DNA from 2 places in the Lysinibacillus parviboronicapiens genome. Region 2 is predicted to be linked to the other one. Evidence: riboswitches for the same ligand, from Rfam matches in the RefSeq annotation. Region 2 holds a riboswitch; the other holds the start of a gene.
What was found. A riboswitch is a leader RNA that binds a small molecule or an ion and turns the genes downstream of it on or off. The one in region 2 is predicted to bind FMN.

Region 1 (7,273 bases), 320 kb from region 2:
ATCGCATCATACTTTATACCGATGGTTTACTTACACTAAATGAAGAACAAGTAATCGATTTAGATTTCTTTCATTCCTATGCATCTCAAGATAACACCTATGCCCTGCAAAAATTTTCGCAAAAATACGACTTATTCGAAAACGAATATAGCGATGATATTACAGTAGTTTCAGTAACGATAACATTACAAGGTAGGTGATTGCTGATGGAGTTCACGCTCAATGTAAAACCTAACATGCAGGCTATTAACTTTGTCGATCAAGTAATGGAAAATTATATGACTGTCTATAATCTTCCTTATCAAAAAGAATTACGATTTGTGGTGCATGAATTAGTAATTAATGCTGTCGAGGCCATGGAAAAAAAAAACACAGATTCGCAGGAAAAAATTCAAGTACATGTTATCCAAAAGGATGATGAGATACGGGTAACGGTCATTGATGACGCAAAAGGAATTGCTGTGAGTGATTGGCAAAAGGTCTTTGAATTTGATTTACATAATCTCACTTCTTCCGATCGGGGGCGAGGGTTATTATTCATAAAAAATATGGTTGATAGTATTTGGTTTGAAAATATATCAGAAACAAAATTTTTAGTTGGTATTTCAAAAAAATTTCAAGCGTAATATATACATAGGAGGAATTCTAATGAAATTGACAATTCGGAAAAAAATGACCTTGCTCACATTTACTTGTATTTTACTACTCACTTCACTGCTAGCTGGTATTAACTATTATGGAGCGAAAAAGAATTTATTAGAAAGTGCCAATACAAAGCTTTTATCAGACATTCAGTTAAGCTATCAATTTTTAGATGCTAAAATCCCTGGAGAATGGAAAATCGTAAACAACCAATTATATAAAGGCGATGTCAGCATGGTAGAAAATTTTGAAGTCGCTGATATAGTTGGTGAGCTCACAAACGGGAACGCAGTCTCCATCTTTCAAAATGATACACGAATTAGTACAAATATCGTGGAATCTGGTGAACGCGCTCTTAATACAAAAGTCTCCGATGAAGTAGCTAGCGTTGTACTCGAGCAAAAAAAGCGTTTTCTTGGCTCTGCCAATGTTTTAGGGAGCATGCATCAAGCTGCCTATGACCCTATTTTAGACAGCAATGGAGAGGTCATTGGTGTGTGGGCAACAGCTGTCCCAACGGCACCCTATATAAAAATTGCAACAAAATCTGCACTAGAAAATATTTTGATTTCCTTAGGTATAGCCATTTTGATTATTGGTTGTATTAGCTGGTTTTTACAACGTCAAATTATTACACCTATCAATATACTTAGTACAAATGCCCGAGAACTTGCCAACTTAAATTTAAACGTCAAATTATTACAACCAAAAGGAAAAGATGAGATTGCAGATTTAGCCCAAGCCTTTAGTGATATGAAAAATCGCTTAGGCGAAACAATGACCATTGTGGCCGGCAGTGCCAACCAAATTGCAAGCTCTTCTAATTCTTTAGCAGAATCATCACATCTCACAAGTGAAGCAGCCAGCCAAATTGCGTTAACAATGAACGAAATAGCTGTCGGGACTACGACACAATCAGATCAATCTGAAAGAATTGTGAATATGATGCAAAAAACGATTGATGAAGTAACTCATAGTTTACAAAAGGCCGAAGAAACTTTAAATAACGCAATAGCTTCAACACATATTGCACGTAAAGGTGACGAGGCAATCAATGAAGCCATTAAACACTTAAGCGCGGTAACAAAAACAGTCTCTTATGCTACTGATTCTATTCAAAAGCTTGGTAAGCGCTCTGAAGAAATTGGTGGAATTATTACAGTCATTACAGGTATTGCTGAGCAAACAAATTTACTTGCGCTCAATGCGGCTATTGAAGCAGCTCGTGCAGGCGACCAAGGAAAAGGCTTTGCAGTGGTAGCTTCAGAGGTTCGTCAGTTAGCAGAGCAATCTAGTTTAGCTTCAGGACAAATAACGAATTTAATCAATGATATTCAAGCAGAAACATCCGTGACAGTTCGTACAATGGAAAGTAACTTATTAGCTGTAGAAGAACAAGTGACAATCATTAATAAAGGAGGGAGTGCCTTAAAAGAAATTGTTGAAAAGGTGGTAGAAACCGAAGTAGGCGTTAAACAGATGAAAGCTGCCTTCGCTCATGTCAACGACAATTCTCTCGGTGTCCAACAAGCCATTCAAGATATTTCAAGAATTATTGAGGATTCAGCTGCTGCTACCGAAGAAATTGCAGCAACCTCAGAAGAACAATATGCAACAGTGGCAGAAATCACACAAAGTTCAGACGATTTAGCAGCAATCGCCCATAAATTACAGCATGAAGTAAATAAATTTAAGTTTTAATCTGTAATAAAAGAACACCAAACACGAAAAGAAACATGGAGGCGTTATAGTATGGCTCAGAAAAAAATTGCAATGGATATTAGCACAAAGGCTAATTATATTGTCATTACCTTTACTGGTGATTTGGAATATGGGGTAATCGAGGATATTAAAAAGGATCTTCAAGCTTTGAAATTAGAAACTAAGCACGGCTACATTATCGATATGCAAAAAGTAACGAATATTGATAGTACAGGCTTTGGTATGATTGTCAATTTTGCCAAGAAAGTTTCTGTTAATGAAAAAAGAATTGCCATTATTGTCGTTGATGACTTCATCCTTAACTTATTTGCTATTTCCCAATGTGATAAAATATTCCCAATTGCGAAAAGCGAGGATGAAGCGAAGCAAATCATCAAAGAAGGCTGGTCTGGCGAGTTATCGCTAAGTGAATATTAATATACACAAAGGGCGTATTCAAATGAATGAGTACGCCCTTTTTAATTTAAAATTTTAGCAGCATATTTAACATGACAACACTAATGACAATCGGCACTACAATTAACATTAACAAGCGGTATGTCCTAAAATACCCTTGCCCCATTTGACTGCCTATCAGTAATTCTTTTTTGACAAATTCCTTATCAACCACATAAGCAATAAAAATGGCAATCAATAAATTACCTAATGGCAACATTAAATTTGACACTAAAAAATCTGTTGCATCAAAAACTGTTTTTCCAAAAATCGATACATCTGCTAATAGACTTGATGATAAAGCTGATGGAATGGCAGCGATAAATACAACCACACCGAGTAACAATGTCAATGCAGAACGTGACATCTGACATTTTTCAATAAATGCCGCTACTATTATTTCATATAAACTAAAGGACGATGTCAGTGTAGCAAATAAAAACAGCAATAAAAACATCGCTAAAAATATTTCACCAAATGGCATTTGACTAAAAGCTGTTGGCAGCACCATAAATAATAACCCTGGTCCAGATGCAGGCTCTAAATCAAAGGCAAAGACAACAGGAAAAATTGCTAGACCAGCAAAAAATGACACAAGCACAGTTAGTATCACCACTGATCCTGCCGAATTCGGTAAGCTAACATCTTTTTTCAAATACGAGCTATACGTCACAAGGCATGAAAATCCGACGGCCAAGCCAAAGAATGATTGTCCTAAAGCCTCTAACAACGCCTTTCCTGTAATATGTGTAAAGTCGGGCCACAAGAAGAACTTAACCCCCTCCATGGCTCCATCTAACGTTAACGCACGCACTACAAGTACAACGAACATTAAAAATAATAATGGCATCATCCACTTATTTGCTTTTTCAATTCCATTTTGCACACCAAGTGAGATAACAAGTACATTTGCCAGCGTAAACAATCCCAAGCCAAGCAGTGTAATCCAAGGCGTCCCTATAATGTTAGCAAATAGATCACTAGGGTTCACTGCGGGATCAATCACCGCTCCCGTCACACCAAGGCCGCTATAAACAAAAATCCAGCCTCCTACTACACTGTAAAAAGTTAATAGCAGAAAACAACCAAGCACACCCATACGGCCAACCCATGCCCAGCCCTGTTTCGTAGGTACAACTTTTTTATACGCTGTTACAGCCTCTGACTGTGTACCACGTCCTAAAATATATTCTGATAATAGCATCGGCAAACCAATCAACAATGTAAATAACACAAAAATAAGGAAAAATGCACCACCACCACTTTGACCCGTGACATATGGCAGCTTCCATATTGCGCCTAGCCCAATTGCCGCTCCTGCCGATGCTAAAATAAATCCCAATTTACTGGACCACTGTCCGTTCTTTTGACTCATCTCTTCATACTCCTCAACATTCTAAACTCACACTTATTGTACATGAAATTAAGATTTCCGACTAGACAATCTCTAGTTGACCAGCAGAATATCTACTGTCTCGTGCTGTTATCCGTATTTTCGAGCTTTCTATCCTTCACTTTCGGCTTTCTATCCGTCATTCTAAGCTTGCATCCAGCGCTCCCAAAATCTCATAAAAAAACCTCGAGCATCTACACACTCGAGGTTCGATCTATTATTTTGTGCTATACATTTGACGTTGACGTTCAATCCATTTACGCATTGTAGTGAATAGTAATGCCATGATGGCCGTTAATAAAATACCTTTTACAATGTTGAACGGTAAAATACCCGCTACAATCATTGTATATAAAGAATCTCCAACGACTGGCTCCATGCCTAAGAAGTAAGTGTACATTGGTAAAAATATCGCATAGTTTAAAAGGCTCATACCTACTGCCATCACAATCGTTCCAGCAACTAACCCTCCGACAAGACCTGCAACTGTTTTAAAACGATTAAAGATAAACGTTACTGGTAATATAAATAGAATGCCTGTTGCAAAGTTTGCAAGGTGACCAACTGGTACGCCTGTTGGTGTGCCTGAGAAAATCCAGTCTAGGACATTTTTAAATAATTCTACTAAAATACCTGCTACTGGCCCCATCGTGATCGCCGCGATAAGTGCAGGCATGTCACTGAAATCCACCTCTAGAAACGCTGGAAATGGCGGAATTGGGAAATTAAAAAGCATTAGTAAAAACGAAATACTACTTAGCATACCAATCGTAATAAACGACTGAAGTTTGACATTTTTTTTCATTGTAAAGCTCTCTCCTCTTTGCTGATTCAATCTCGCAAGAAGAAAGGCAACGATACTATCAATTCCAGTTCACGAAAAAACCCCTATGCACAACTAGCATAAGGGAGAATAGGCAAGGTTAAAAAACGCCATTATTAGCTATTTTTTTGCGTTTACTGTGCAAAATCCACACTGAAAAAACGCTCGATTATAGCTAAAATTCGCAACATCGAATGACGATCGTACCTCCATCTTCTCCCATCCAGACTATAACTGTCGGCCTTGGAATTGCACCAAGTCAGCCATGCAAAAAAAGATTTGCACAGGTCGCGGGCTGAAGAATCTTGTAGTAAATCTTTCGAGCTATTGTATGTATGCTACAATAGCGATTTACGATTCTATTACCGCCGGTCGGGATTTTCACCCTGCCCCGAAGATGAATCAATATTATTTTATCTTACAGCTTTACTATAATGAATTATTAACAAAAAGTAAATACTTCTGCTTAAAAAATCCGATTAAGTTTGTCAGTATTAATGCAACACGTTGTTAATATGCCTATATCCCATTACTTCCAATGTTTTATTCTTACATAAAAAAACAGCTACCCTTTAAAGGATAGCTGTTCCGTCATTCCGGCATATATTGCTTATTTGCCCCTACTGGCATTGGTAAGTACTTTGTTAAATCAAAGCCCTCCCAACTGTCCTGTACAACATTATCTAAGCGCAATTTCTTATCGAAGCTCGCAGCCGTTAGCATCATTGCCTCGATTAGCTGTGTTGCACGAACTGCATCCATTGTCATTAGATCAAGTTCCACATCAAAAGTTACAACGACACCATCCGCTTCTTCCTTCACCGTATAATTCACATTTTCTGGTATTGCTGAAACATATACATCATCGTTTTTATGGCGCATGTCTGTAAGTGCCTCTGTTACGGTTGAAAACGTTTTACGGAAATCTGGCGATAAATACTCTGTGCCATTTGTTTCAGTATATACATAAAAATTATAATGTTCTCTTGGTATCAACGCCATTGGCTCACTTGGTTCACCCACTTGCGAAAACTCATAAGCCGTGCCATCTGCATTTTCAAAGGCAATTTCCTTATAATCAGAGTCTGAGAAAGTGTCCTTTAACGACCCTAGATACTTACTTACCGAGGCAGAAGCTATATCATAGGCATTTTTTTTAGGTAATACATGCACAAGTGTTTCGCCTTTTTCTTCCAACTCACCCTTATATGGATGGTAGTTTGTAAAGCCCATTGCTTCTTCATCTATTTGAGGAGCGTATTTTTCATACATTTGCAAAGATGTAGGCTTTTCCTTGCCAAAATCAGCTACAACGCGCTCATTCGGAATAATATACGTCATGGGTACACTCTCCGCTGCTTTTCCTCCGGCTAAACCAATGCGGAACACGACGGCATCTGTTAAGTCTTCTTCGTATACAGATGTTCGGAGCGACATCATCCGAGTATGTTCGGCAACGATACTGGAATCCATTACATTGTCACTACTTTCAATTTCCTTTGTAGCCCTATTTTCCGGCATGCTAGAAAACGTTGCACTATCAGGAGTTGCTTGATCTTTAGGCGAATCATTATTGTTAACAAACATGGACCCTGCTATTAAAGTCAGCACAAAAACAGCAGCAACACTCATAAATAGGGGTATTTTTTTATATTTACGTTTCGTTATCGGTAAATCTTTATTCTCTGCTTGTATAAAATCTTGTTTCTCGTTAACCTCATGCGTTGTTAGTTGGCTTTCAATTGGTCCTTGCACAGCCGCTTGAAGATGGCTATTGTCCTGCAAACGCGCATCTGCCAACAAACGTTGCAACACTTCGTCTTTCGAACGGTGGTCAGATAGCTTAGGGGCGTTGTTCAATACCTGTTCAAGTTGGTCTTCGTCAAACTGTTTATGAGTCATTGCCGTTTCGCCTCCTGTTCACTAACCGGTTGTAACTGTTGTCTTAAAAATTTAATGGCTCGATGCTGCGTCGTTTTTACTTTTGCTTCTGTCCAATCTAATATTTGCGCTGTTTCAGCAATTGATAAGTCTTGGAAGTAACGCATAATAATGACCATTTTTTGGTCGCCTGTACAGTTTTCAAGCGCTGATTCTACCTGTAAAAATTCATCACTGGCCTGTAGTAATTCTTCCGGTGATGGCGTGGTTGAATGTAATTGTTCCGTTTCCCAGTCAAAAAAATCAAGTGAATGTTTTTGGCGTACTGCCTGCTTTCTAAAATGGTCGATGGCTACGTTTTTTGCAATAGCAAATAA
Region 2 (7,273 bases):
CGAACAGAGATTGGAGTCTTTGAACTATGACGCTATTCAGTAGCTGCTGATCGATCATCGAATCACATGTAATAAAATGTACTTTGTGTTGATTGAAGTTATATTGTTCAAAAAGTACATCCGCAGAACGTTGAAACAGTTCTTTCAATGTTTTTATAGTGATTACCTGTTCCATTGATGTTCGTCATCTCCTACTTAGCCAGAAGTTAGTGCATAAATGAAAAGAGTATACATTTATACACTTACAAATATTTTTCCCATGAAATTTAATACTATGCAATAAAACGAAACATTCATCCATGGGATTTCCGGCGTTTAGGACATATTTGTAATACTATTTACGATTGGGTTCCCCCGATCATTTTTTTCAAATTCGCCATTTCAATAGCGGACATTGCTGCATCATAACCTTTATTACCCGATTTAGTACCAGCACGTTCGATTGCTTGCTCGATATTTTCAGTTGTCACAATTCCAAAAATAACTGGAACATTTGTGGAAAGCGATACGCTCGCAATACCTTTGGCAGATTCGTTACACACATAGTCATAATGTGTTGTAGAGCCACGAATGACTGTTCCTAACCCGATGATGGCATCATATTTCTTAGTGTCTGCTAGTTGTTTAGCAATAAATGGCACTTCAAATGCACCTGGCACCCATGCAACATCTATCAAATCTTCAGGTACGCCATGACGTTTTAGCCCATCCATTGCGCCATCTAATAATTTACTTGTAATAAATTCATTGAATCGCCCTACTACTACTGCGATTTTTAAGTCTGTGCCGATTAATTGTGCTTCAAAAGTTTTTCCCATCATTGTTGCCCCTCTTCTAAACTGTTATTGTATTTGCTACACTTATTTGTTTGCGTCGATATGTCGCTAAAGCCTCAATTGAAATCATTTTCAAATGATGTTTTTTTGCATAGTGAACGAGGTCGTTAAAACGCAGCATTTCGCCATTATCCCCCATGATTTCACAGATAATGCCTACTTGAATACTGTTGCACAGTCTCGCTAAATCGATAGTAGCCTCGGTATGTCCTCTGCGTTCTAAGACACCATTGTCTTTCGCAATTAGCGGGAAAACATGCCCCGGTCTACGAAAATCAGCGGCTTGCGTTTGAGGTTCAAGCATTTTTTGAATGGTCATTGCCCGTTCATAGGCACTAATGCCGGTTGTTGTATTCTTGTAATCAATGCTAACGGTGAATGCTGTTTGATGATTATCAGTATTGTTGACCACCATTGGTTGCAACGCTAATTTTTGAGCGACTTGCTGTGAAACTGGCGTACAAATGAGCCCTCTACCATATGTCGCCATAAAGTTTATGGTTTCAGGCGTCATAAACTCCGCAAGTGCCAGTAGGTCCCCTTCATTTTCACGATCTTCATCATCCACCACGACAATCATTTTGCCTTGTTTTAAATCCTCTAATGCTTCTTCAATTGAATGTAACAATTGATCGCCTCCTAAAATCCATGTTTCGCTAAATACTCGCGCGTTATTGCGGATGTTGCCTGACCACGCTGTAGCTGATGAATAATGTATTTACCAACCAAATCGGTCTCTATATTGACGGATGCACCAACATTTTTCATACCTAAAATCGTTTCCTTGTACGTATGAGGAATTAGTGAAACGGTGACACTGTTCTGTTCAACATGAAAGAGCGTCAAACTCGTACCGTCGATTGTAATAGAGCCCTTTGGTATACAATAGCTCGACAATTCCTGCGAGAGTGCAATATCAATGTAAACGGCATTTGCCATCGGTCGCTTGCATAAAATTTTTCCCACACCATCAACATGCCCAGACACAAAATGACCACCAAAACGCCCATCTGCCGGCATGGCCCGCTCTAAATTCACCGCATCGCCAACTGTGAGCTGTACTAAGTTTGTAGCTTTCACCGTTTCAGGCATCACGTCCATCGTCAGCTCTTGCTCATTAAATTGCGTCACCGTTAAACAGACACCATTGACCGCAATACTATCACCAAGCCTCACATCATCTACTATCTTTGGAGAAATAACTGTTATTTTCATACTTTGCTTATTGTTTTGCAAGGTTTTAATGACGCCAACATCCTCTATAATCCCTGTAAACATTTTGTCACCCACCTTCTCTTCTATAATTCGATGATTCGATTGCTATCCGTCACTTCAGCGGTTCTATCCGTCACTTCGATAGTCCTATCAGCCAATCCTTCTAAAAAAACAAAAAACCCCTTTCAAGTAAGGGGTTTGGGAGATTTAATACGATAAGACGTCAACAAATAAACCTAAGAAATATCACAATTTTTAATAGGTTGCCATCTCATTGTTCTTCTCCCATCCAGACTATAACTGTCGGTTTTGGATTTGCACCAAATCAGCTTGCGCTCACGGACTTTGAATTGCTTCATCACCGCCGATTGGGAATTTCACCCGACCCCGAAGAACATTTCACGCTATTTAATTTTAGCTAACTACTATCGTTCCTGTTAGTAGGAACAAAAAAACTCCCCAACGAAGATGATGGGAAGTGAATTTATAAAAGCGTACGCAAATAGACCTTATAAACTCATACGAATTTAAAAAGCTTACACTTTTACCCTTCTCCCATCCAGACTATAACTGTCGGTTTTGGATTTGCACCAAATCAGCTTGCGCTCACGGACTTTGAATTGCTTCATCACCGCCGATTGGGAATTTCACCCTACCCCGAAGAATATTTTTATTTAGCTAGTTCTTACGATAACACTATTTTATTTTAATATCTACATTTCACCAAAAATTTTTTAGCTAACAGTGCTATTACATTTAAAACGGCTTGGTCATAAGTGAAGACAAAAACAGCCACATCCCTGGTCAAAAGAAAGCGCAAAGCGATCCTTCCCCAAAGATGTGACTGACTAACAATTAGCTAACCGAGGAGTAGCTCAGTTACTTGATTTATAAAGTAAAACAGGATTTTACACCGTTAAACTGCCATCTACTGTGATCACGGCCCCAGCCATGAAGCTTGATTTATCAGAAGCTAGGAATAATACAGCTTCTGCCACTTCTTCTGGCTCACCATGACGCCCCATGCGTACACGCGACATTTCTTCTGGCACATACCCTGATTTTTCAAGTGTTTCACCAACGCTTTTGAACAGTGGTGTAACGATTCCTCCAGGACATACGGCATTAATACGAATACCCTTATTGGCGAATTCTATCGCTGCCCCCTTCGTTAAGCCGATGACAGCATGTTTACTAGCAGAATAAACAGCGATACTGTGCTCTGGACGAATTCCAGCAGAAGAAGCCGTATTTATAATTGCTCCTTTTCCTTGCTTTTCCATTACAGGAATGACATATTTCATACCAAGGAAAATTCCTTTCACATTAATATCCATAATCCGATCATACTCTTCCATTTCAACAGTGGTGAAGGGTGCAAACTTTTGGATAATGCCTGCGTTATTGAAAAATACATCAATACGACCATAAGTATCCACAGTTTGATTTACATAATTTTCAACATCTTCTACCTTTGAAACATCCGCTTTGATAAACAGACCTTCTCCACCATGATTACGAATCAGCGCAAGCGTTTCTTCCCCTGTCACTTCGTTAAAATCAACTACTACGACTTTGTAGCCATGTTCGGCAAATTTAATACTAGTAGCTCTTCCAATTCCACTACCTGCTCCAGTAATTACAACAATTCGATTTTCATTAGACATATCTATATTCCTCTTTTCATATGGTTTTTGTTTTTAAATCTATATTACTATGGCCACTATTTTGAATTTGGAGGCCCTCTCGGCATATTCAGCATATTGTTAATTGTTCAGCAATAGCGACTGTTTGTCATTTTGTGATTTAGCACTCACATAGTCATCATAATTACCATTAAATACAATGACTCCAGTTGCCTGTAATTCCAACATTTTATTGGCCAATTTATTAAGAAAATAACGATCATGTGATATAAAAAATAGTGTGCCCTCATAATTTAATAGTGCTTGTTCTAATACCTCTTTACTATACAAATCTAAATGATTTGTTGGTTCGTCCATCATGAGCACATTCGCTTTTTGCAACATCAACTTAGCTAACGCCACACGTGCTTTTTCACCACCGCTCAGCGATGCTATTTTTTTAAAGACATCCTCACTAGTAAACAAGAAATTCCCAAGTACCGAACGAATACTGGCTTCTTCGATATGGGGAAACCTACTCCAAACCTCATTTAAGACCGTATTATCTGGATGTAACGTGGCTTGTTCCTGATCATAATAGCCAATCGATACACCATGCCCCCACTCAATAACACCACTGTCTGGTTGATAGTCCTTTAGTAAAGTCTTCAACAGTGTTGACTTTCCAATTCCATTTGGACCTATTAATGCTACCTTGTCACCCCGCTGTAGCTGGAAATTTATATGTTGCATGAGCGACTTTTGCTCATAATTTTCTCTAAAGGAGATGCTGATATCGCGAACCTGTAACACATCTTTATGGGATGTTTTCTCCAACGGGAAGGACAACTGTAGCAGTTTTAGGTTTTTGAGTGGTTGCTCTAATCGCTTCACTCTCTCAAGCTGCTTACGCTTATTTTTTGCACTTTTAGAAGACGTTGCCATTGTAATATTACGTCGGATGTAATCTTCCATTTTTCCAATTTGTTGCTGCTGTAAGTCATATTTTTTTGCGTGAATCGCACGATTTTTCACTTTACTCTCCACATATTTCGAGTAATTACCTGTATATCGCCTCGCTTCTGTTCGTTCAATTTCATAAATCACGTTAACAAGGGTATCTAAAAAGTAGCGATCATGTGAAACGACTAGAATAGCGCCTGGATATGAACGTAAATAGCCTTCTAACCAAGTTAAAGTAGTAAAATCCAAATGGTTAGTCGGCTCATCCAGCATCAGTAAATCTGGTTGCTGCAGCAAAATTTTAGCGAGTGCAAGTCTCGTTTTCTGGCCGCCACTTAACTTATGAATCTGGGTATTCATGGATCTATTTTGAAAGCCCATGCCACTTAACATACGCCTGATTTTCCCTTCTATTTCATATCCACCTTGTTCCATGAACCATTGTGATTTTGTTGCATAGCGATTCATTATGTCGTCAAACTTTACGGCGTTACCCTCCAAAGAAGGATCACTCATAGTCTTTTCCAACTGTCGCAGCTGTTTCTCAACTTCGAGCAACTCGGCAAAGACATTTAACATTTCACACCAAATAGTATTGTCCATTTGTAGTCCACTATGTTGACGCAAATAGCCAATTTTCATTGCTTTCCCAATACTGATTTCCCCTTGATCAGAGGGTGTATCGCCAGCAATAATTTTTAGTAAGGTTGATTTACCCGCTCCATTGACACCAACAAGACCAATTTTTTCCCCTCGTTCTATTTTCATTGAAATATTGGACAAAATCGTTTCGCCCAAGTAACTTTTACAAATTCCTTTTAAGTGCAGTAACATCTTTATCACTCTTTCCTTATAAAAATTCATCCGTTCTTTCTCCAAGCTCTCAAGCTCAAAAAATAAAAGGACATATAAGGTTACACATCTCTTTTCCACTCCTTTAAAACACAAAAAGACGCCGAATATCGGCGCCTTCAAATTGCTTAAACTATATAAAGTATGGGCAGTAAACTTACAATAGCACGCAACAAGGCGCCGTACAGAACCGGCGCCTTGTTGTGTAAATATTGATTCACATATGTCTATGCTACAAATGCTAAATCATGAAGGCAAAGTGCTTCGGTAACTGTTTTCGATATGAAATTTGCTTAAAAAAGGGCAGACTTCTCCCTTAGCAAGCAAATTCACTGAATACAGGCATAATTTTACTTCTTTTTCCATCAGACCATTTCTGAATACAGTTTCCATCGCTTTTGCCTCCTTTCGAACGTTAATAGTATTTACTAATCTAACATATGTCTATAAAAAAAACAATCTACCAACTATCGTTTGTCGGTATGGTACTATCGGGCACTAGCGAATATACTACAAAATTGTTCGTTTCCGTAAGTTACTCAAATGGCATCGCACTACTGCCTTGTCCGTATCGTACGCAATGTGACTCCATCGGAAATCCCGCTAACTAGATACTAGAAACCGAAGGGGCTAGTTGATACGACCGCATTTTCAGTGCCTGCTTATAATGCTTTTTCCCTCCTCAACATCATCCCATTATTCGACCGTTTAGCTATTGGTCTGTAAAGATGTAAAAATGCGATAGGGATACACCTTTACCGAATTAATCTTTAAGCATATAAATAAGAAAGCTTGCATCATACTAGTAAGCATGTAATTCTAGACGAGAGGATGACCATTTATTTCACGGAATACGTAACATATTTAGCTAAAAAACGTCTCTACAACTAAATCACAAAGGAGAAAATTTTAAAAAATGAAACATATAATATTTGATTTCGATGGCACGCTAGCAGACTCTACTGCTGTGTTCGCCTCTGCATGGAATATCATCGCAAAAAAATATCAATACCGAGAAATTCAATTGGAAGAAATAGAATCATTGAAGAAATTGTCCATCGCGGAGCGCAGCAAGTTATTTAACTTTCCAATGTATAAGCTACCAACGATACTCCCCCAATTTTACCGTTACTATCGGCAGTCACTAAAGGATGTCATACTTATTGATGGTATGAAAAATGTGCTAAAGGAAATTGTCAACAAGGGCTATACAATTGCCATTATCTCCTCTAATTCTAAAGATAATATTTTAGAGTTTTTAAAGATGAACGGTATCGATAATATCTCAAATGTATTGTGTTCGAGTCGCATCTTTGGCAAAGATAAAATTATAAAAAAATACATCAAAGAGGCGAATTTAAAAACATCAGATGTTTTATATATTGGGGATGAGCATCGTGATATAGTCGCTTGTAAAAAAGTTGGCATTCCAATTATTTGGGTTAGTTGGGGATATGATTCCATTGAAGTAGTGCAATCAGAGAAACCTGATTACCAAGTATTTTCTCCAGTTGAAATATTAGATATCGTCTAAAGTTAGTTTCTATTTTATTTCACCTAAAACTATCAAAAGGATAATAGTGAATAGTACTAATTCTCTATTATCCTTGTATAAACAATATTATTATTTAACTTCACTAATATGCATGAGCTTTTCAGCAGCTGTATTGATGCCTATATAGGCGGCATTTAATTCGTGCATGCTTGCAGAAAATTGCTGTGTAAAAACAGTAATCTGATTCGCCGATTCATTGACCTTATCAATAGATTGTTTTATGCTTC

Region 1: it holds a riboswitch for FMN, as region 2 does, so the genes downstream of both, C9J31_RS06650 (ECF transporter S component) here and ribE (riboflavin synthase) in region 2, are expected to answer to the same signal.

Annotation. Positions count from the first base shown of each region.
Region 1 covers NZ_CP073713.1:1,412,218-1,419,490, reverse strand. The annotation lists gene C9J31_RS06675 (SpoIIE family protein phosphatase) at 1-200, shown strand, start outside; gene C9J31_RS06670 (ATP-binding protein) at 207-626, shown strand; gene C9J31_RS06665 (methyl-accepting chemotaxis protein) at 649-2,343, shown strand; gene C9J31_RS06660 (STAS domain-containing protein) at 2,395-2,781, shown strand; gene C9J31_RS06655 (sodium-dependent transporter) at 2,828-4,174, opposite strand; gene C9J31_RS06650 (ECF transporter S component) at 4,410-4,997, opposite strand; FMN riboswitch at 5,223-5,418, opposite strand; gene C9J31_RS06645 (RNA polymerase subunit sigma) at 5,607-6,917, opposite strand; gene sigX (RNA polymerase sigma factor SigX) at 6,914-7,273, opposite strand, start outside.
Region 2 covers NZ_CP073713.1:1,728,546-1,735,818, reverse strand. The annotation lists gene C9J31_RS08175 (spore germination protein) at 1-175, opposite strand, end outside; gene ribH (6,7-dimethyl-8-ribityllumazine synthase) at 339-818, opposite strand; gene ribB (3,4-dihydroxy-2-butanone-4-phosphate synthase) at 835-1,464, opposite strand; gene ribE (riboflavin synthase) at 1,476-2,114, opposite strand; FMN riboswitch at 2,325-2,450, opposite strand; FMN riboswitch at 2,595-2,720, opposite strand; gene C9J31_RS08155 (SDR family NAD(P)-dependent oxidoreductase) at 2,960-3,718, opposite strand; gene C9J31_RS08150 (ABC-F family ATP-binding cassette domain-containing protein) at 3,818-5,473, opposite strand; gene C9J31_RS08145 (hypothetical protein) at 5,738-5,884, opposite strand; gene C9J31_RS08140 (HAD-IA family hydrolase) at 6,408-7,025, shown strand; gene C9J31_RS08135 (methyl-accepting chemotaxis protein) at 7,116-7,273, opposite strand, start outside.